Regions from separate parts of the Sphingobium sp. TomTYG46 genome, predicted to be linked through region 1. Evidence: riboswitches for the same ligand, from Rfam matches in the RefSeq annotation. Region 1 holds a riboswitch; each other region holds the start of a gene.

Region 1 (5,222 bases):
ACCACCACGCGCCGCCCGGCCGCCGCCAGTTCCAGCGCATGGGCCGCGCGCTCCAGCTCCACCCGATTGTCCGACACATGGCGTAGAAGTCCGGGGCGATCCGGCACGCGGTCAACATAGGGCGCATAACCCACCAGATCGGTCGCCTCCGCCAGGGCCTGTGTCACTTCGGGCGTCACCAGCCCTTCGGCTCCCGGCCCGAGCCCGGCTACCGCCACCCATCCGCTCATGGCCGCCGTCCCTGCCCATGGACCAGCAGGATAGAAAAATAGCTGGTGACAGCCTCCGCCTCACCCAGCGGCGTGATCTTCTGGTCCGCCATCGTGGCATATTCGACCAGCCAGGCGCAGTCCTGCTTGCCAGCAGCCTCCACCGCCCGGCGCAGCTTCGCCAGATTGCGGCCGATCTTCATGACGACCAGCGCATTGGTGTCATGGATACGGCGCGCCAGCTCTTCTTCGGGCAGCGTCGCCATCAGCACCGTCAGCACGTCGTCGCCCCAACTGATCGGCGTCCCGCTCGCCGTCCAGGCCCCCGACATGCCGGTGATGCCGGGCACGATTCGCATGGGCGCAAGTGATGACAGGCGGCTGTGCAGATGCATGAAGCTGCCGTAGAAAAAGGGGTCGCCCTCGCAGAGGACAACCACATCCTCACCCGCCGCCGCCAGCCCGTGCAGATGCGTGGTGCACTCCGCATAAAAGGCGGAAAGCCGCTGATTATATCGCGGGTCGGTGACCGGAATCTCGGTCGTCACCGGATATTCCATCGCATATTCGACCGCGTCGGGACGCAACAGTCCTTCGACGATTTTTCGGGCATGACCTGCGCGGCCCGGCTTGCGGAAATAGGCGATGTGGCGGGCATCGCGGATCAGCCTGTCGGCCCGCACGCTCATCAGGTCCTGCGCGCCGGGGCCTAGGCCCACGCCGTGAATGGTCCCGATCATTCGGCCGCACTCGCGAGCGCATTGACCGCCGCGACGGTGATCGCGCTGCCGCCCAGCCGCCCTTCGACGATGCAGCTGGGAACCGGCTGCGCCTCCCACAAGGCTTCCTTCGATTCTGCCGCGCCGACAAAGCCGACCGGGCAACCGATGATTGCCGCCGGGCGTGGGTAGTCGGGGTCCTCCAGCATGTTGAGCAAGTGGAACAGCGCGGTTGGGGCGTTGCCTATCGCGACGACGGCACCCGCGAGATGCGGCCGCCACAGCTCCAGCGCGGCGGCCGAGCGGGTATTCGCCATGGCGCGGGCAAGATCAGGCACTTGCGGGTCGGCCAAAGTGCAGAGGACCAGATTGCCAGCGGGCAGGCGCGCGCGCGTTATCCCTTCCGACACCATCCGGGCGTCGCACAGGATCGGCGCGCCCGCTTCCAGCGCGGCGATTGCGGCCGTGGCGAAGCGCGGCGAAAAGCGGATATGCGGCGCGAGGCCAACCATGCCCGCCGCATGGATCATGCGCACGGCAACCCGCTCTTCCTCTGCCGCAAAGCGGTCGAGCGCCGCCTCCGCCCGGATCATGCGGAAGGACTGGCGATAGATTTCCGCCCCGTTGGTTTCATAGAGATGCGGCATCATTGGGCTCCGAAGAGGGCGATTATCTGGTCGGGCGACAGTCCCGTTTGCAGCGGCGGCCCACCTGCGCGCGCATTGTGGGCAAGGTCGAAACGGCCATCCCGCCCGGTGAGGACCACCGTCGCCTGCGAAGGTCGGGCGCACCCCTTGGCGCAACCCGAGACATGAAGTCCGCGAACATGCGGCGCCAGCCGGGCGGCCAGATCGCGCGTGGCGACGCTCGCCTGCGGGCAGGCTGGCGCACCGGGGCAGCAATCGGCGGAAAGGCGCGTATCGGCCGGATCATCGGACGGGGCGTCGCTGCCTTCCAGCACCAGTCCACGCCAAGGGGTAAGCCGCACCGCCTCCACACCGCCCGCCATCACGGCAAGGAGCGCAGCCGCCTCGATCCGACCGAAGGGCGCTGCATAAAAAGGGCCGGGGGCAGTGGCTAGGGCAGCAGCGCGAGGCCGGGCTGGGGCAGGGGCCTTGGTCGCTATATCAGGCAGCGGGGCGGAATGCCGCGCCATGCGCCCGGCTTGCGCGCCACCGCTGGCCACGAACCAATGGGCATGACGGATCAGCCTCTCGGCAGCGTTCTCTGCGCTCACAGCCACGCCATGCGCGCGCCCGTCAGCGCGTAGGATCAGCGCACCGGTCGTCCCTCTTTCGATCCGGAAATCAGCCGGAACATCGCTCAGGACCGGGGCAGGCCCCGCATCAATCGCAAAGCCGACCTTCGCGGGCAGATCGGGCAGCTCCTTCATGCGCGCGATAAAGGCGGCGGCTATGACGGCGCTGTCATCGCCGGGTAACCAATCGGGATTGATGAGGACGGGAATCTGCCTGTCCCGATCCGCATCGGCATCCGCCAACCCCAGCCCGACCAGCCGCTCCATCAATGCGCCGTGGCCTGCCTCGTTCACGCCCCTGATTTGCAAGGCGGCGCGATTGGTAACGTCGATATGCCCATTGCCCAGCGCGAGAGAGGCCTCGCACAATCCCACTGCCTGCGCGCGGGTCATCCGGCCCAGCGCCGGGCGCACCCGGACCAACAGCCCGTCGCCAGCCATCATCGGCCGCCATGCCGTCGGACACCAGCCGCGCACGCCGGTTCGCGCTGCGTCACGCCGCATCAGCTCCTGCATTGCTCCTGCACTCCCCGCACCAGCGCCACGACAAGCGGACGGCACGCACAGGCAAGCGGACAGGCCGCACGCCTGCACGGCCGTAGCCGCACGAATTCGTCGCTCAAACGGAGAACCGAGCCGTGACCATCCCCTGGGTCATGGCAAGAGCGACCTTTGCTCCGGCAGGTCTCCTGGCTTGCGGGTCATAGCGTTGGCATGGGGCCTTCCCGGATCGCTCCAGTGGCTGACCGTCCCTGTTTTAAGGGTCCGGCCGGTCCATGCCTTGCTCGCCGCTCACAGTTGCAGGGACAGCCACGGATTAGGGAGGGAAACCTCCCGCACCGCGTTCCCATTTAAGTCCCTTGCGGGACACCGGCGCGATCGATGGACCGGGCAAGCCCGATCCGCTGCGCTTCATAAGGGCGATGCGCGCGAAAGGGAAGTGGGCAGCGACGGCTTGCTTGCGCCCGCTTTGCCCCAGGGCTAGTCCCTTCTGCGAATAACAACATGGAGAGCAGATGATGAGCGATCTCAGCTTCGAAGCGACCAGTCGTTTTCTCGAAACCGCCAATGGCCGCCTTCATTATCATGAGGCTGGATCAGGCCCCGCGCTGCTGCTGCTACATGGATCAGGCCCCGGCGTTACGGGCTGGGCGAATTTTCAGGGCAATCTGCCGCTCTTTTCCCAGCATTTTCGCACGATCATCGTTGATGCGCCCGGCTATGGCAAAAGCGATCCTGTGAATGGCGATCCGGTAGCGGTGGCGCGCGATGCGGTGGTTGCGCTGATGGACGGCCTTGGCATCGATCGAGCACATGTGCTGGGCAACAGCTATGGCGGCATTGTCGGTGGTCATCTCGCGGCATCTCATCCGCAGCGGGTGCAGCGCTACATCACCATCGGCGGGATCGGGTTCAACATCACCTCCACCTTTCCCAATGAAGGGCTGACCCGACTTGTTGATTTCATCGAGGACCCGACGCGCGAGAACATCATCGCCTGGCTGGAATCGATGGTTTACGACAAATCGATCATTACCGACGAACTGATCGACATGCGCTACAAGGCCGCGCTCGAACCGGTGACGATGGAGAGCAGCCGCAAGATGTACACGCGCGCGGCTCTGGGCTTCATCGCGCAGTCGATGAGCGGGCCGGGCGTGTCGCAGAGGATCGATTATCTGGGCAAGATTCAGGCGCCCACGCTGATCACCTGGGGCCGCGACGACAAGGTCAGCCCGCTCGATGGCGCGTTGTTCCCGATGCGGGTGATCCCGAACTCGGAACTGCATGTGTTCCCCAAATGCGGCCATTGGGCGATGATCGAATGCAAGGAACGGTTTGAAACATTGGTGCTGGGGTTCTTGTTGGGTGAGGGGTAGGGAGAATCGTCCACCCCGTTCGCCCTGAGCTTGTCGAAGGGCTTTTCTTTCCTTGAAGAGAAGTGAGGGGCTTCGACAGGCTCAGCCCGAACGGCGAATAGGTGGGAGCGGGTTGCGCTAACGCCGCACCACCACTGAATGCCAATCCGTCCGCTGTTCCCATCCGCGTCGTTCCAGTTCCGGGGCATCCTCTTCGCTCTCCGGCCGTCCGAGGCAGAGCAGCCCAAGACACTCCCAACTGGCCGGAACGTCCAGCATCGCGTCCACGCCTTCCGCTTCCATGATCGACACCCAACCCATGCCGATCCCCCGCGTCCGCGCCGCCAGCCACAGCGTATGCACCGCCATGACGCAGCTATAGCGGCGCGCTTCGGGCATGGTGGCGGCGCCCAGATGATGGCCCGTCTCCGTCCCATCGTCGCAATAGACTGCGAACAACACTGGCGCCTCGCGGAGGCCGTGCAGCTTCAGGCTACGGTAGAGCTTGTCCTGATCGCCCTCATACTCCCGGCCCGCTTCCCTCACCTGCGCATCGACATGAAGCGCCAGCCTCTCCCGCAGCCCCTCCGTCTCGATCCGCACAAAGCGCCATGGCTGCGATAATCCGACCGATGGCGCGCGATGCGCCATGCTTAGCAGCCATTCGACATCGCCCTCGTCGATGGGATCGGTCCTGAAATGGCGAATGTCCCGCCGCGCCCGCACCAGCGCCTCGAACTGCGCGCTGTCGATCGGGGTTATGGCGGGTCCACTCATGTCAGAATTCTATTCCTGCCTGTGCCTTCACGCCGCTGCGGAAGGGATGCTTGACCAACGTCATTTCGGTGACGAGATCGGCCGCTTCGATCAGCGCTTCGGGCGCATTGCGGCCGGTGATGAGCACATGCTTCATTTCGTCCCTCGCAGTCACCGCCTCGACCACTTCCCCCACCGGCAGATAGTCATAGCGCAGGACGATATTAAGCTCATCTGCCAGCACCATATCATAGGCCGGATCGGCGATCATCCGCTTTACCTCGTCCCATGCTTCACGGGCGAGGGCGATGTCGCGGGTCTTGTCCTGCGTGTTCCAGGTGAAGCCTTCGCCCATGGGCTTGAACGTGACATTGTCTGGAAACGCATCGAACACGACTTTTTCTCCGGTGGTCATTGCGCC
Region 2 (5,222 bases), on a different replicon from region 1:
CGGTGCGCGGGTAGTAGAAAACCCGCTCGCCTCGTTTGTAGGGGGTGCCGTCAACGGCCAGCCCGTCCACCTTCGCGCGTTTCCAGTAGGGATCGCCTCGATACCGTGTGTAAGTCATTCTTTTGACCTCCTTCCTTGGCTGAAAGCCGCTGCCTGCGGCCTGCGGCTCTGCCACTCCGGCGAGGAGCGGGACGGGGAGGGAGGGCAAAAATCGACCGCTGGCGCGGGCGAGCCGCCTTAGCCTGGTCGCCGCCCCAAAGGGCGGCGGACCACCGGGCTTGGCGGATTACACGGGCGGTCTATTTTTGTTCGGGAACGAAAGGGCGGCCGCCCTTGGTGTTCCCCTGCATCAGAGGCCGTCAAGGAGGGCTGACGGTGCCATGAACTGCGCCACGCGCGAGCGTGACCGTTAGCGGCTTCTGCCCTTGTCCGGCCCATTGGGAGCAGGGGAGAGGGGCAAGGAGATTCCATCGTCAACAGGCTTCCCAGCCCTGATATTGGCGGCGACCGCCGTGCGAGCAGCATCGGTCGCCGCTTCGATCAGACGGGGGCCATCGCCGCGCGCCTGCGAAACGGCCTGTATCTTGTCGACAATGACCTGCGCGGCAGCAAAGCGGGGATCGGCCTTATTCTGGTCGGGGTTATTTTTCAGGAAGGTCTCGGCCAGGCCCTCATGGGCAGGCGATTGGCCGGGAGCCAGGATCGGCCGTTCCAGCGAACGCACAGCGCGCAAGATGTTCGCCGGCTGTTGACTGTTGATGCGCGTCGCGAGGGCAGCGCCGATCTCTCGCACCCGCTCCAGGGGCGTTTGCTGCGGGGAAATAACGGCATCGACCTCCCTGTGCCCCAAATGGGTCAGCAAATGCGATTGATAGGTCGGACCTTTGGCATGACGGAGATAGGCCAGTTCGATCCGCGCAGCCACGATGCGAGGCTCAGGCGCGCCATTTTTGACCAACGCCTGAAGGCGGTCCGCCGCCTCACGGCGCGCCGCTGGCAGATAACGGTCAAGTTCATCCCGAATTTTTCCAAGGGAAATGCGGTAACGCTGGCCGATGGGAGGATCACGCGGAGGAAGAAAGGCGATGCCTCCCGGCCCCGTCCGGGCCTGTACAGGCTCATCGCCGTCATGGGCGGAGGCAGGGTCATCGGATACCAAGGGGATCAGCCAGCAAGCTCGCCAGCCGCCTCACCCCGCATGAAATCCATCGCCGTAATCTGCACTCTGACCGCCCCGATGTCGAACTCAAGCATGGTAAATTGCCCTCTCAGCATCCTATCCAGAATGGAGCGAAAACACAATAAATCGCTATTGACCAACAGCCCATATGGCCGCCCCGCCGAGCGGGGCGGCAGCGATATTCAATACTCGCTCGCCAGCATGATTGTCAGCAGGCGCGTTGTCCGTTCGTCATCCCAAGGGGCTTCACTGCCAAACTCCAACGCTTTGTCATAGCAGTCAATTTTCCAGAATATGGTCTGACTGATGGCATCTTCCTTGCCGGGACGGCGCTGCATCCATTCACCCGTATGAAGGCGATAGACAGCGCCAAAATCATGTTCGGCATAAGGGTCGTTACCCTCGTCAAACTGATCGAAAGCAATGATCTGGGACACAGCTTCATGACGGTCACGCTCATCAAGCGAGGCAAAACCAATCGTCATAGTTGCACGGCCCGATACGCCGGGCTGCTGGCGCGCTGCATCGTTGAGGAAGCGGATACGCTCGATCTTCTCGGCGTAGGTAAATTCGAGGCTCATGGGTCAGTCCTTGGGAAATAGGGATGGGGAGGGCAGCGGCATTCCACTGCCCGTTTCGCTGTCAGGCGGCGCGCTGGATGGGATGCCCTGCCATGTAGGACAGGATATGTTCGCTTGCGGACTGCGCGGCGGTGGCGGCCCTGAAAATGGCGCGCTTGTCGTTCCGCAAGGCGGTCAGCCAGGACGCGACATAGGCGGCGTGATCTTCCCGCTCGGTGGGTTCCATGCCAAGCTGGGCGCACAGCATCGCGGCGCCGATCTCGGCAATCAGTTCCTCGGCGGCTCGCATTTCGCGGCTCTCGCCGTAGCGATGCAGTGTTTCGCGGTTCAGCCGATCCCTATGGCCGGTGCTGTGGACAGCCTCATGAGCGAGGGTTGCGAAAAAGGCATTGCCGCTTACAAAGTCGGCAAAGGCGGGCATCTGAATACGATCGCTGACGCTGTTGTAAAATGCGCTGGTGCCGCCCTCGCTATAGGGAACGGGATAGAGGGCAAAGGCAGCATCCAGTTCGCTGTCACGCTCGTCGCGGTTCCTGATCTCGATGGATGGCGCGGGATATTTGCCCATGTCGAGGCCGTCGATCTGCTCGACGTTGAACACGACATATTTCTTCAGATAGCCGCGGCTGCTCTCCTCCTCATCATCGCCGCTCTGGCGCTGGTCGGTGTCATCATCCTTCGGCGTGAAAGTGCCCGCGTGGACAACGAGATTGCCCTTCTCGCCCTTCCTGACCTGCCCGCCAAGTTCGTGGGCCTGCCGGTAGGTCATCCAATAGGGATTGGCATAGCCGCGCATCATGGCGGCGGACCAAAGCAGCAGGATGTTGATGCCGCGATAGGGCGTGCCTTCATGACGCAACGGAAGCGAACTGGCCCCGCATGCCCAGGACGGCGACCAAGGGCGGGTGCCAGCTTCCAGCAATGCCACAATCTGGTTGGTGACTTCCTCGTAAATGTCGATCCGTGCGGCCTTTGCGCTGCGGGTGGTGCTGCGAGCCATATGCTTGTTTCCCTTCCAAAATCGGAGCCGAAGGCGATGGGTGCCATCGGCTTCTGCCCGCTGGCGAAGCGGGTCGGGGAATGGCGCAAATCGGGGCCGATCAGGGGGAGGGGGATCACCCGCCCTGCACAAGCGCAGCGCGGAAGGGTGGGGATACCGCCTGATCGCCAAGGGAGGCCGCAGGCCGAGACGGCTTGGCTCTTGCGCCAGGGGGCCGGAACAGGCCCCAAAATCAAAAGCCTGCAACGGAATGATAATGGACCGCCAACGGGAATGCCCATGCCCGCTTGTCTGCACCGCACAATTTCACTACAGGAGCGCCGTCCGGGACGCGCCAAGCGGCCAGGACATGATCGCGCCGGTGTCCCGAGAGGGACTTAATAGGGAACGCGGTGAAGGTGGTTCGCCACCCTAATCCGAGGCTGTCCCTGCAACTGTAAGCGGTGAGCGCGATGTACATGCGCGGATAGGCATTGACCTATCCGCCAGCCACTGGGCCGGACGCTAAATCCTGCGAGGCCTGGGAAGGCCGTGCATCAAGCGATGACCCGTGAGCCAGGAGACCTGCCGGCGTCTGGTCGCTCTTGCCATGGTCCAGGGGATGGTCGAGGCACGGTGAACTCCGTCTGAGCGACGAACGAGCGGTGGGGGCCGCATCGGTTCGTGCGACGGGCGCCAAGGCGTCCGCCCGTGGTGCGCGCCGACCGTTCGTAACGGCACGCCCCTGCCCGACGTCGAATGACGCCGACGGGGCATGATAGAATGAAGAAGACTATCCGCAATATATCCAGTTATACTCTCGCCGTACTGCTGCTGGGCGCGCCGCTCGCCGCCCACGCCGACGATTCCGCCGCCAGCGCAACGGAAAGCGACACCATCATCGTCTTCGGCCAGCGGCAACCTGCTCTCGCCATTCCGCAATCCACCGGCAGCCGGCTTGGTCTGACGCCCCTGGAAACCCCCGCTAGCATCGCGGTTGTCGATGGCGAGGAATTGCGCGCGCGCGGTGATCTTACCCTTCAGGATGCCGTCACCCGCGCACCGGGCATCACCAATATTGCCGATCCGGGCAATGGTAACACGGCGCTGGCGGCCCGCGGCTTCAGCGGCCAGGGATCGGTGCTTCAACTGGTCGACGGCATCCGCCTGTTTCCTGTCGCGGGAACGATCACCTATCCAACCGATCCCTGGATTGCCGAGCGGATCGACGTGCTGAGCGGGCCAGCATCGGTCCTCTATGGCCAGGGCGCGCTTGGTGGCGCGATCAACGTCATCCTGCGGCAACCCAATAGCGAGCGGTTCGAGGCCCAGGGCGAGATCGGCTATGGATCGCAGGACAGCTTCCATGCCGCCGCCGGCGTAGGCGGCCCGATCGGCGAGATGTTCTCCTTCCGCATCGACGGCAGCTATCGCCGGTCGGACGGCTATGTCGATCGCGGTCAGTCCGAGAGCCACGCCCTGTCGGGCGCGCTTAAATTCGCGCCCACCGACAATTTCTCGCTCACCCTGCGCTATGATGACGGCGACCAGAAGCCGAGCAAATATTTCGGCACGCCTCTGATCGAAGGCCGCATTGATGAGCGGGTGCGGGACCGCAATTTCAACGTCGCCGACGCGGAGATGCGCTTTCGCGACAAGCGCGCTACGCTGACTGCCACCTGGTCCCCGATCGAGCAAATCACGATCTCGAACACCGCCTATCGCCTGACCAGCTATCGCCGCTGGAAGAATCTGGAGAGCTACAGCTATGACGGAACGACCGGCCTGGTGGACCGTGCGGACAATCTGGGCATCGTCCATGACCAGACCCAATATGGCGATCAGGGCACGGTGAAGCTCAGCCTGCCGGTCGCGGGCGGCATCACCAATGATCTGGTTGTCGGTTTCGACGTCAATCTGGTCAAGCTGACCTACAGCAACGATTTCGGGTCGGACCCGCAGGAGGATTCGGTCGATCCGTTCAACCCGGTGCCGGGCCTGTTCTTCGACACGCAGGGCATTGCGCCCCGCTTCCGCACGCGCACCAGCGAATATGCGGTATTTGCCGAGAACCGGCTGAAGCTGAACGACCAATTCTCGATCATCGGCGGCGTGCGCTATGAGGAGAACCGGGTCCGCCGTTGGACCTTCGCCTATTCGCCAAGCAATGTGCGGAGCGAGACGCAGGTGCTCGACAAGCGGCTCGACAACACGACCTGGCGAGTAGGCGCAGTCTATCAGCCGACACCGGCATTGTCGCTCTACGGCCAATACACGACCGGCGTCGATCCGCTTGGGACGCTCACCACCTATTCGACGGGTCAAGTGCAATTCAGCCACGCAACCGGCGATCAGGTCGAGTTCGGCGTGAAGGGGAGCTTCCTCGATGGACGGGGTTCGGCGACCCTAGCCGCCTATCGCATCGTCAAGAAGGGCCTCCTCTCCCAGCAGACGCTCACCAGCCCGGTCGAGCAGGTCGGCC
Region 3 (5,222 bases), on a different replicon from region 1:
CCTGTCGATGCACCTGCCTTAGTTGGAAGGAAGGTAAGGGGTATCGGCAGGTTCAGACCGGTGGAGCCCGTGGGTTTGCTGTTCTGATGATGTAACTAGGCTCAGGACTCATTGATTGAGCCAGAAGAGGACGGTTGCTGCGATGCAGATGGCGGACATGAAGGTGTGGGCGCAACGGTCGTAGCGAGTGTGTACGCGCCGCCAATCCTTGAGTCGGCCGAACATGTTCTCGATACTGTGCCGCTGGCGATAGAGCACGGCATCGTGCGGGATCGTGACCTTTCGGTTTTTCTTTGACGGGATGCAGGCGGTGATGTTGCGTTCGGCGAGCGCCTTGCGGAACCAGTCGGCGTCATAACCTCGATCACCGAGTAGAGCTTTGGCCCGAGGCAAGGCGTCGAGCATCAGGGCGGCCCCCTTATAGTCGCTCATCTGTCCCTCGCTCAGCCTGACCAATGGCCTGCCCTTGCCATCGCACACAGCGTGGAGCTTCGAGTTCAGGCCGCCCTTGGTGCGTCCGATATGTCTGGGAACAGCCCCTTTTTGAGCAGGCTGACCGCCGTCCGGTGTGCCTTGAGGTGCGTCGCGTCAATCATCAACTGATCGGGCTTCCCGCCCTTCGCTGAAAGGGCAGAGAAGATCTTGTTGAACACCCCGAGCCGGCTCCACCGGATGAAACGATTATAGATCGTCTTTGGCGGACCATAGTCGGCGGGCGCATCGCGCCATCGCAAGCCGTTCCTGATGACGAAGATGATACCGCTGATGATCCGACGATCATCCACCCGCGGCACGCCGTGGGACAGCGGAAAATATGGCTCGATCCGGCGCATCTGCGCCTCCGACAACCAGATCAGATCACTCATGACAACGCCTCCTTGCGCCGCCATTGAATCAACCGATCTGCATCCCTGCAAGCAATTTAATAGGTCCTGAGCCTAGGTGCTCCTGCGAAAGCAGGAGCCCATTTGCGCCGTTAGAACTGGACTCCTGCCTTCGCAGGAGCACGCGGTGGCTAGCTTTTTGGCAATCCGGCAAGATCCTGCGGTCGATTAATATTCGGCAGGACGATATCCGCCCGCTCCACGATCCGCGCGCCGATCCGCTCCAGCCAGCCGAATATCGACCGGCTATTCTCCTCAGCCAGATGCGCGTCCATTTCATCTGCAAGCCCGACAGGCCAGAACCCCGCCAATTGCTGCCCCTTCAACACCGCAGCGCCTTCTCCTGCCAGCGCCTCCACCAGCGCCGCCGGATAGACCGGCATGTCACACCCCGTCGTCAGCACCGCGTCATAGCCCTCGCTCTGCGCATGATGCAGCGCCGCGTTCAGCCCACCCAGCGGTCCCATATCCGGCGCGGGCCGATCGGATAGGCTGGTCATACCCTCGACCGTCCGTCCGCAGACCACCACCGCCTCCACATGGGGCGCGATCGCCGCCACCGCATGTTCGATCAGCGTGCGCCCGTCCGGCATCAGCGCCAGCGCCTTGTCGCTCCCAAACCGGCTGGATCGCCCTCCGGCCAGCACCGCGCCCAGCAATCGCATCGATCCACTCCTTGGCAGAACCTTCACTTTCCCCTATGGCGCGCGGCGTGAGCGGGCAACCGTTCATGAAAAGAAGATCGCGCCGGAAAGGGAATGTGGTGCGGACGGCTCATCCGTCCAAATCCGCAGCTGCCCCTGCAACTGTAAGCGGTGAGCGCGATGCACCCGGAAACCCGCGACCTTCAAAAGGGGAAGGCGAGGGGGACCAGCCACTGGACACGCGTCCGGGAAGGCCCGTGCATCGCCGCGACGACCCGCGAGCCAGGAGACCTGCCGGCGCAGGGTCGCTCTTGCCTTGGGTCCAGGGATCGGTCCAGGCACGGTGTTTTCCGTCTGAGCGACGAAGCGGCGCAGGGCCGCATCGGTGCGCGGGACGGGGCTGGCGTCTCCTTCTTCCGTGCATTGACCGCTTACGCGGATGCCCTGGGCTCATGTCGCATGACGCTCAGGGAAGACAAGAACATGATCAGGACCGGAATTTCACTGCTGGCGCTCCTCGCCGCCACCCCAGCGCTTGCCGAAGACGCCGACGAAATCGTCGTCACCGCACTGGGCATTGCGCAGCCGACCGACGAAGTCGGCCAAGCCATCACCGTCATCGATGCAAAGACGATCGAAACCCGCCAGAACGTCAGCGTCGCGGACCTGATCGCCACCACGCCGGGCATTCGTTTCAACCGGGCCGACGCCGTAGGCGGCGTGACCGGCATTTCGATCCGGGGCGCGGAAACGACGCAAACGCTGGTGCTGCTGGATGGCGTCAAGATCAATGACCCCAGCATCATTGGCGATGCCTATGACTTCGGCAATCTGCTGACCGGCAATATCCGCCGCATCGAAGTGCTGCGCGGTTCCAACTCCGTCGTCTATGGCAGCCAGGCGATCGGCGGCGTCGTCAACATTATGTCAGCCGAACCGGGTGAAGGCTTTGGCGGCACCGCCTCGGTGGATTATGGCTATGCGGACACCCTGAATGCGAAAGCAGATGTGTCGGGCAGCGCGGGCATTGCCTCGGGCAGCGCTGGCGTCGCCTATTTCCACACCGACGGCATCTCTGCGGCCAAGGGCGGCACGGAAAAGGACGGCTATGAGAATATTGCCACCCACGCGAAGCTGAAACTGGCGTTCACGGACAATCTCAGCCTCGACCTGCGCGGCTATTATATCCATGCGAACCTCGACACCGACATCTTCTTCGGCGCGCCGGTGGAATCCACGGACAGCAGCAAGCTCGATCAATATGTCGGCTATGCTGGGATCAACCTTGCGTCATTCGATGGCAAGCTGACGCAACGTGCGGCCGTTACCTGGTTCCGCAACGATCGCGATTATTTCTTCGCGCCCAGCTCCACCGCGCCGGACTATGGCTATTCGGGCACCAATCTGCGCTTCGAATATGAAGGTGTCTATCAGCCGGTGGATCAGGCCAAGCTGATTTTGGGCTACGAGCATGAACGCCCGGACTATGATTCCTTCTATTACGACTTCTTCACAGGCGACAAGGTCGTCAGCGCGGCCAAGGTCAACATCGACAGCGTCTATGCCCTGGCCGTGGTGAAGCCGCTTTCGGGGCTGTCGCTGACCGGCGGCGTGCGCCATGACGATCACAGCCAGTTCGGCGGCGAGACGACGCTGGGCGCAAACGCAAACTACACGCCCAATGAAGGCCGTACCAACATCCGTGCCAGCTATGGCGAAGGCTTCCGGGCACCCTCCCTCTACCAGATCTACGACGGCACCTATGGCAATGTCGATCTGAAGCCTGAACGGTCGAAAAGCTATGATGTGGGCTTCGACCAGAATCTGGATGGTGGCCGGGCGATGATCTCTGTCACCGCGTTCCGCCGCGATACCCGCGACCAGATCTATTTCGACGGCTTCGCCCCGCCGTTTGGCCGCTACGTCAATCTTACGCGCACGCGTGCGAGGGGCGTGGAAGCCGCCGTCACGCTGAAGCCCGTCGATGCGCTTACCGTCACTGCCGCCTATAGCTATATCGACGCGATCGATCGCTCCGAAGGCGGCCTCAACGAAGGCAAGCGTCTCCCCCGTCGCGCCAAGGATGCGGTCAGCGTCTCGGCTGACTATGAATGGGCGTTCGGCCTATCGACCGGCGCGACGCTCACCATGGTCGGCGACAGCTTTAACGATTTCGCCAACACCCAGCGTCTGGATGGCTATGCCCGGCTCGACATTCGCGCTTCGCTGCCCATCAATGAACATCTCGAAATCTACGGCCGCATCGACAATCTGACCGATGAGGAATACGCGACGGTCTATGGTTACAACACCTACGGCCGGTCGGCCTATGCCGGCGCACGTGTCCGCTTCTGATGACGGGAAAGAGGGGCGGGCGTGACGCTTCGCCCCTCAACGCCTGCCCGCAGCATCCGCCTGCGTCACGATGCTGCGCGCGGCCTGCACATAAGCAGGACCGCCGCACACCGTCCAGGCTTGCGGCACGCGGATGCGCAGGATGGATCGCAGCACCGGGTGGTGCAGCATCTCCGTCCCCTGATCGACGACCTTTTCGCTACCTTCTTCCACGATCAGATAGTCGGGCCGGGCGGCGATCATTTCCTCCAGCGGCACCTGCGCCAGCGCCGGTTTGCCCAGCTTCGCCGCCAGATTGGTGAGGCCTGCGCGCCGGATCAACTCATCGAACAAAGTGCCGGTCCCGGTCATATAGCCGCGCCGCTGATAATAGGCCGCAACGCCGCCGCGCCGGGACCGGGGCAGGGCGGCAAGGTCGCGCTCCATGCCCGCGATCATCGCCTCGCCTCGCGCGGGATGGCCGACAATGGCTGCCACCTGCCGGATCTGGGTGCGGATCGCCGCGAAACTGTCCGCGCTCGCCAGCCCCAGCTTGCGCCATCGCCCATCCGGCGCGCCAACAACGCCGCCAGCGCCATCGGGAAAGCCGATCACCAAATCGGGACGCAGCGCCAATACCTCTTCGGCCGGGCGTGTCAGCACCGGGAAACGCCGCGCCTTGGCGACCGCCGCCGACAGTTCCGGATCATGCCCATAGGGGCTCAAGGCCGCGATCTGTCCCGGATCGGCGAGCGCCAGCACATATTGGTCGGAACAGGTGTTGAGCGACACGATACGCTTGGGCGGCGCGGGGGCAGCGCCGGTCAGGCTGAGCGCACAAAGCGCCGCGATGATCTTTCTGCGCATCAATCCTGCCTCTGCAACTTGCCGTGCTCCTGCGAAGGCACTCGAACGAGACGAGTGGCTCGTGAGAGCCCAGCTCAGACGCAGGAACTGGGCTCCTGCCTTCGCAGGAGCACTACGATTCCTAACAGCGGTTTCGGAGGGCGCAAGCCATGAGCGCTCGACGCCATCCCCTGCTGTTGCCGTTTCTGATCGGCCTAACCTTGGCTGCGGCGCTCGGCTCCCTCACGCTGGGGGCCGTCTCACTCTCGCCCGCCCGCATCCTAGCCGTCCTCACCGGCGGCGGTGACGAGGTGGCTCGCGCTATCCTCATCGACCTGCGCCTGCCGCGCATGCTGCTCGGCCTGATCGTCGGCGCGATGCTCGGCCTCGCGGGAGCCGCGCTTCAGGGCTATCTCCGCAACCCGCTCGCCGAACCCTCGGTCCTCGGCGCCTCCAACGCGGCCGCTCTCGGAGCCGTCTGCGCCCTATATTTCGGCCTGGCACAGCTTCACCC
Region 4 (5,222 bases), 420 kb from region 1:
ATCCAGGAATGCCTTGGCCCACCCAATCACCTGTGCGCCGCGCGCTGGATCATAGCCTTTGCCCGCCGCCGCGCCGGGGATCGCATCGGTCCCATACAGCGCATCGTAAAGGCTGCCCCAACGCGCATTGGCCGCGTTCAACAGGAACCGCGCGTTGAGGATCGGCACCACCAGCTGTGGCCCCGCCAAGGTCGCAAGCTCTGCATCCACCCGGCCCGACCCGATGGAAAAAGGCGCAGGCTCCGGCACCAGATAGCCAATCTGGGTCAGGAAAGCCCGATAAGCCTCCGCATCAAACGGCCGCCCCGCTTGCTCGCCATGCCAGCTGTCGATCTGCGCCTGAATCGCGTCGCGCTTTTCCAGCAGAGCCGCATTAAGCGGCGCGAACCGCTCGAAAATCGCAGCCACGCCCTGCCAAAATGCTTCCGCTGCGATCCCCGTCCCTGGCAGGACTTCTCCATCGATAAAGCGCGCCAGCTCGGCGGCGACCATAAGACCCGATTTCTCGATCATGCCGTCCATGGGCAACTCTCCATCCAAAATACTGTGACGAAAGCCTATAGACCCCTCTCCATCCTCGCACTAGACAACAAGAACTCAAAGCATCTGTTCCTCACAGGAAAAGATCATCGATGGATCCCGATTATCTTCTCTTCGCCCGCGCGGTGGAGGCAGGCAGCCTTTCGGCGGCAGGCCGCATATTGAACATCTCGCCTGCCATGATGTCGAAACGCATCTCCCGGCTGGAAGCGCGCCTCGGCGTCCGCCTCATCCATCGCACCACGCGCCGCCTTGCCCTGACGGAGGAAGGCGCCAGCCTGCACCGCGACCTTGTCGCCATCCTCGACGCCATCCAGCAGGCGGAGCAACGCGTCACCAGTCGGCACCGGAGTGCGTCCGGGCCGCTGCGCATTTCGGCTCCCACCTCCTTCGGCCGCCTGCATGTGGCACCTCATGTCGGCCGCTTCCTGGACCTCCATCCGCGCGTCGACCTCGAACTCAACCTGTCCGACGCCTATGAAGACCTGCTCGCCGAGCGTATCGACGTGGCGATCCGCATCACCAGCGACATTCCTCTCCATTTGGAGGGGCATCATCTCGCCACCAACCGCCGCATCCTCTGTGCCAGCCCAGCCTATCTCGCCGCGCATGGCATTCCGGACAAGATCGCCGACCTCCCCCGCCACCGCCTGCTCGCGGCCGATGGACAATTGCCCTGGCGGCTGGTGAATGGCCGCGCACGCAAGCTGATCGATGGCCAAAGCCATGTCCGCACCAACAGCAGCGAAATCGTGCGCGAACTTGCCCTTACCGGCGTCGGGATCGCCTTGCGCTCGCTCTGGGACGTGGGCGACCTGATGGCGAAAGGCAGCCTCGTCCGCGTCCTCGATAGCTGGGAAGGCCCCGTTGACCTCGCCGTTCACGCCGTCCACCCCCGCGCCGCAGGCCGTCCCGCCGCCGTGGACGCCTTCATCGGCTTCTTGCGCGAAACCTTCCGCGATGCATCGTGGAACCGGGGCGGCTGATAGCAAGAAGCACCTTAGCGCCACCCGCTTAACTGCCTGAAAAGCGCAGAAATCCTCTTCTGAAATCATTTGCAAGCCTGCTGTCAAAAAACAGAAGCTTTCCGGAGTTAACCTGCGTAATGGCGGCGGGAAACAGGCCGATGTTATCGTTCGAGCCATAAGAGATTGAGAGAGGATAAGGGCCATGCGCCCCAATGACGCGTCACATTTTTCCGCCTGCGCCGCCCAGGAAGCGCGGCAAGCCAGGGAAGCCCGCCTGCGCGGCGCCGACCAGGCAACCATCGCCCTCCACAACGAACGCGCCGTCCGCTACCAAGCCATGGCCCTACGCCTCCAACGAGAGCGCGGCGCGACCCTGAACTGACTTGGCGCGACAAGCGGGCGCACGTCATCCCCTCCCGTCATGCCAGCGAAAGCTGGCATCTCAAGCGACCGCACGCGTCCTCACCCGGAGATCCCAGCTTCCGCTGGGATGACGAACTGTGAAGAGCAGGAATACCCACCTCATCCCCTCTCCCCTTCAGGGGAGAGGGTGCCGAGCGTAGCGAAGGCGGGAGAGGGGACTGTAAAGCAACCAGCGTCGCTCCCCTCTCCCTAACCTCGATGAGAGTCACGTGCCTCTCATCGACCCCTGAAGGGGAGAGGGAACAGACCGTTCATCACCCCCCCCTTGCCCAACCTCCACACCTCCGCTATCGCCCCCATCACCCGGGCAACCCCTGGGGAAATGATCGCGCCGGTGCCTCGAAAGAGGCTTAAAAGGGAACATGGTAAAGGAGGCATCCACCTCCCCAAGCCAAGGCTGTCCCTGCAACTGTAAGCGGCGAGCGCGATGCACATCGCCCTTCCTCAGAGGCAGGAAGGGCAAGTCACTGGGCCGGACGCTAAATCCTGCGAGGCCTGGGAAGGCCGTGCATCAAGCGATGACCCGCGAGCCAGGATACCTGCCAGCGTCTGGTCGCTCTTGCCTTGGTCCAGGGGATGGCCGCGGCACGGTGAACTCCGTCTGAGCGACGAACGAGCGGCAAGAGGCCGCTTCGGTGACGCTGGCGGCCGCCTTGGGGGCGTCCGGCCGCCTGCGTGCGCCGGTCGTCGCCAGACGACAGGTCTCTTGCCGGATGTCGCCAGACGCCCGGAGTGCATGATGTGAAACTACCCAATCCTTTCCACCGCGCCGCCTGCGCGCTGACCGCCACTTTCCTCCCCTTCCCCGCCTTGGCCGCCGACGCCAATGACGCGAGCGACGATGCCAGCACCATCATCGTCTTCGGCCGGGGAGAGGACAAGATCGGCACCGCCCATGCGGCCAGCGAAGGCAGCGTCGGCGGCGCGGACCTTCTCGTCCGCCCGCTGCTGCGCGTCGCCGAACTGCTCGAAGCCGTGCCGGGGCTGGTCGCGGCCCAGCATTCGGGCAGCGGCAAGGCCAATCAATATTTCCTGCGCGGTTTCAATCTCGACCATGGGTCGGACTTCACCACCTATATTGACGGGGTTCAGATGAACTTCCGCAGCCATGGCCATGGTCAGGGCTATCTCGACCTCAACGGCCTCATCCCCGAAATCATCGCGCGGGAGGATTTTCGCAAAGGTCCCTATCGCGCCGATGGCGGCGACTTCGCGCTTGCGGGCGCCGCCTATATGACCACGATCGATGGCTATGACCGACCATGGGTCGCGGCGGAGGGCGGATCCTTCGGCTGGCGCAGGCTGGCGTCGGGCGGCACGGTAAAGGCGGGCGCGGGCCATCTCACCCTGGTCGCGCAGGCCAAGGCCTATGACGGGCCATGGCAGGAGCCTGAACATCTGCGTCACTATGCGGGTTTCGCCAAATATACCCTCCCTGCCGGAGCCGGTAAGATCGACGCCACGCTCCACGCCTATCGCGCGACATGGCGTCCAACCGAGCAGATACCCGAACGGATCATCGGCACGCCGCTCTGCCCCGATGTCTTCTGTTCGCCCGATCCGTCAGCGCGCGGCGAAACCACGCGGATCATCGGCAATCTCGCCACCGTCCAGCCGACATGGCGCGCCAATCTTTACGCGCAATTCTACAACTGGACGATGTTCTCCAACCCCACCTACACCGATCCCGACGGCACCAGCGCGCAGATCGAGCAGTTCGACCGCCGCTGGGTCCTCGGCTTCACCGGCGAAAAGCGGTGGGATGTCGACCCGGCGCTGCAATTGAAGCTGGGCACGGAAAACCGCTATGACGCGATCGGCAATGTCGGCGTCAACCGCACCGCGAACCGCGTCTTCCTCTCCTCGCTCGGCCGCTGTCGCGTCAAGCAAGGGTCAGCCGCGCTCTATGGCGAAGCGACCGTGACGCCGCTCCCCGGTCTGCGCATCACGGGAGGCCTGCGTGGCGACTATTATCATTATGATGTCCGCAGCCGGGACGCCGTCGCCGCCGCGTTGGGTGAAGGCAGCGGCTCGGACACGCTCATCTCGCCCAAGGCGTCGGCCGCATGGGCGATCACGCCGCAGGTCGAACTCTATGCCAATTGGGGCCGGGGCTTCCATTCCAACGATGCGCGCGGCGCGGTCAATGTCGATACGCCTGTTCCCATGCTTGTGCGCGGCACCGGCAAGGAATTGGGCGGCCGCCTGCAACTGCCCGGCTTAACCTTCACCGCGACCTATTGGTGGCTGAATGTCGGCAGCGAACTGCGTTTCGTCGGCGACTCCAACGCGGTCGAACCCAGCGGAGCCAGCCGCCGCCATGGCTATGAGCTTGTCGCCTTCTGGCGGCCGCTCCCCTGGCTCGCTTTCGACGGCAACTACACTGCCAGCCACAGCCGCTACACCAATGGCGACCATATCCCCAACGCCTTCAAAAATGCCGCGTCCGCTGGCGCAGCCATCGTGCTTGACCCATGGGAAGCCAGCATCCGCGTCCGTCACCTTGGCCCTTCGCCACTGATCGAGGACAATAGCGTGCGCGATTCCGGTAGCACGGTCGTCAACGCCCGCGCCGCGTGGAAGGGAAAGCGGGTGCAAGTCTATGCCGAACTGCTCAACATCCTTGGCAGCCGGGACAAGGACATCGCTTATTATTACGAATCCTACCTTCCCGCCGCCGATGCGGAGCCTGTCGAAGGGAGGCTAAGCCGCGTGGTCGAACCGCGAACGGTAAGGGGCGGCATCAAGTTCAGCTTCTGATGCTGGGGAAGGCCGCATCCAGAAAGACCTGCGGCCTTCCCGATCAATGGCTTACATAATGAACGGCGGTGTTCATAAAGTAAAAGTGGACAGGGCAACAGTCAAACCACAATATAATACACGTTAAATACCCGTGGAAATTTTGAGACGTAGTTGACGTCTTTTCTCCTCTATGCAACTTTCCCCTCGGCAATCTGGACAGAGAATCAGTTGCCTGGAGAGGATGCCAATGAAGCACGCACCATTAAGGGGCGCCGTTTTTCACGCGATATTGCGTGACTGCCTGGAAGCACAGCGCGCGCCCAAGGAAACAGAAATACAACTGATCGCCTGCAAAATATGGCAGGACAGTTTCGCGGCGATCACGAACAAGAACTGGCACGACCTCGTACCCGGTGGCGAGGAGTATGAATACACCATCAACGCCGCGCGCATGGCCTTCGGTCTCCACGCGACCAACACCGCAGCCTAAATGGATAGCCCAATCCGCTTACTCCGACGATTGCCGGATCAAAGCTGGAATTGGGTTAT

What was found. A riboswitch is a leader RNA that binds a small molecule or an ion and turns the genes downstream of it on or off. The one in region 1 is predicted to bind cobalamin.
Region 2: it holds a riboswitch for cobalamin, as region 1 does, so the genes downstream of both, ACZ5YV_RS17300 (TonB-dependent receptor) here and ACZ5YV_RS15475 (cobalamin biosynthesis protein CobG) in region 1, are expected to answer to the same signal.
Region 3: it holds a riboswitch for cobalamin, as region 1 does, so the genes downstream of both, ACZ5YV_RS00500 (TonB-dependent receptor plug domain-containing protein) here and ACZ5YV_RS15475 (cobalamin biosynthesis protein CobG) in region 1, are expected to answer to the same signal.
Region 4: it holds a riboswitch for cobalamin, as region 1 does, so the genes downstream of both, ACZ5YV_RS13505 (TonB-dependent receptor) here and ACZ5YV_RS15475 (cobalamin biosynthesis protein CobG) in region 1, are expected to answer to the same signal.

Annotation. Positions count from the first base shown of each region.
Region 1 is NZ_AP027325.1:488,212-493,433, reverse strand. It holds gene cobJ (precorrin-3B C(17)-methyltransferase) at 1-230, opposite strand, end outside; gene cobI (precorrin-2 C(20)-methyltransferase) at 227-949, opposite strand; gene ACZ5YV_RS15480 (precorrin-8X methylmutase) at 946-1,575, opposite strand; gene ACZ5YV_RS15475 (cobalamin biosynthesis protein CobG) at 1,575-2,690, opposite strand; cobalamin riboswitch at 2,849-3,076, opposite strand; gene ACZ5YV_RS15470 (alpha/beta fold hydrolase) at 3,203-4,066, shown strand; gene bluB (5,6-dimethylbenzimidazole synthase) at 4,184-4,822, opposite strand; gene cobO (cob(I)yrinic acid a,c-diamide adenosyltransferase) at 4,824-5,222, opposite strand, start outside.
Region 2 is NZ_AP027326.1:11,692-16,913, forward strand. It holds gene ACZ5YV_RS17280 (hypothetical protein) at 1-118, opposite strand, end outside; gene ACZ5YV_RS17285 (hypothetical protein) at 410-1,159, opposite strand; gene ACZ5YV_RS17290 (DUF3768 domain-containing protein) at 1,363-1,761, opposite strand; gene ACZ5YV_RS17295 (ArdC family protein) at 1,823-2,761, opposite strand; cobalamin riboswitch at 3,104-3,347, shown strand; gene ACZ5YV_RS17300 (TonB-dependent receptor) at 3,524-5,222, shown strand, end outside.
Region 3 is NZ_AP027324.1:97,641-102,862, forward strand. It holds one part of gene ACZ5YV_RS00490 (IS5 family transposase) at 109-533, opposite strand; one part of gene ACZ5YV_RS00490 (IS5 family transposase) at 533-866, opposite strand; gene mobA (molybdenum cofactor guanylyltransferase) at 1,016-1,549, opposite strand; cobalamin riboswitch at 1,569-1,841, shown strand; gene ACZ5YV_RS00500 (TonB-dependent receptor plug domain-containing protein) at 2,012-3,883, shown strand; gene ACZ5YV_RS00505 (ABC transporter substrate-binding protein) at 3,920-4,729, opposite strand; gene ACZ5YV_RS00510 (FecCD family ABC transporter permease) at 4,879-5,222, shown strand, end outside.
Region 4 is NZ_AP027325.1:20,489-25,710, reverse strand. It holds gene ACZ5YV_RS13520 (malate synthase G) at 1-522, opposite strand, end outside; gene ACZ5YV_RS13515 (LysR family transcriptional regulator) at 633-1,526, shown strand; gene ACZ5YV_RS13510 (hypothetical protein) at 1,711-1,890, shown strand; cobalamin riboswitch at 2,247-2,492, shown strand; gene ACZ5YV_RS13505 (TonB-dependent receptor) at 2,742-4,691, shown strand; gene ACZ5YV_RS13500 (hypothetical protein) at 4,921-5,163, shown strand; gene ACZ5YV_RS13495 (MaoC family dehydratase) at 5,202-5,222, opposite strand, start outside.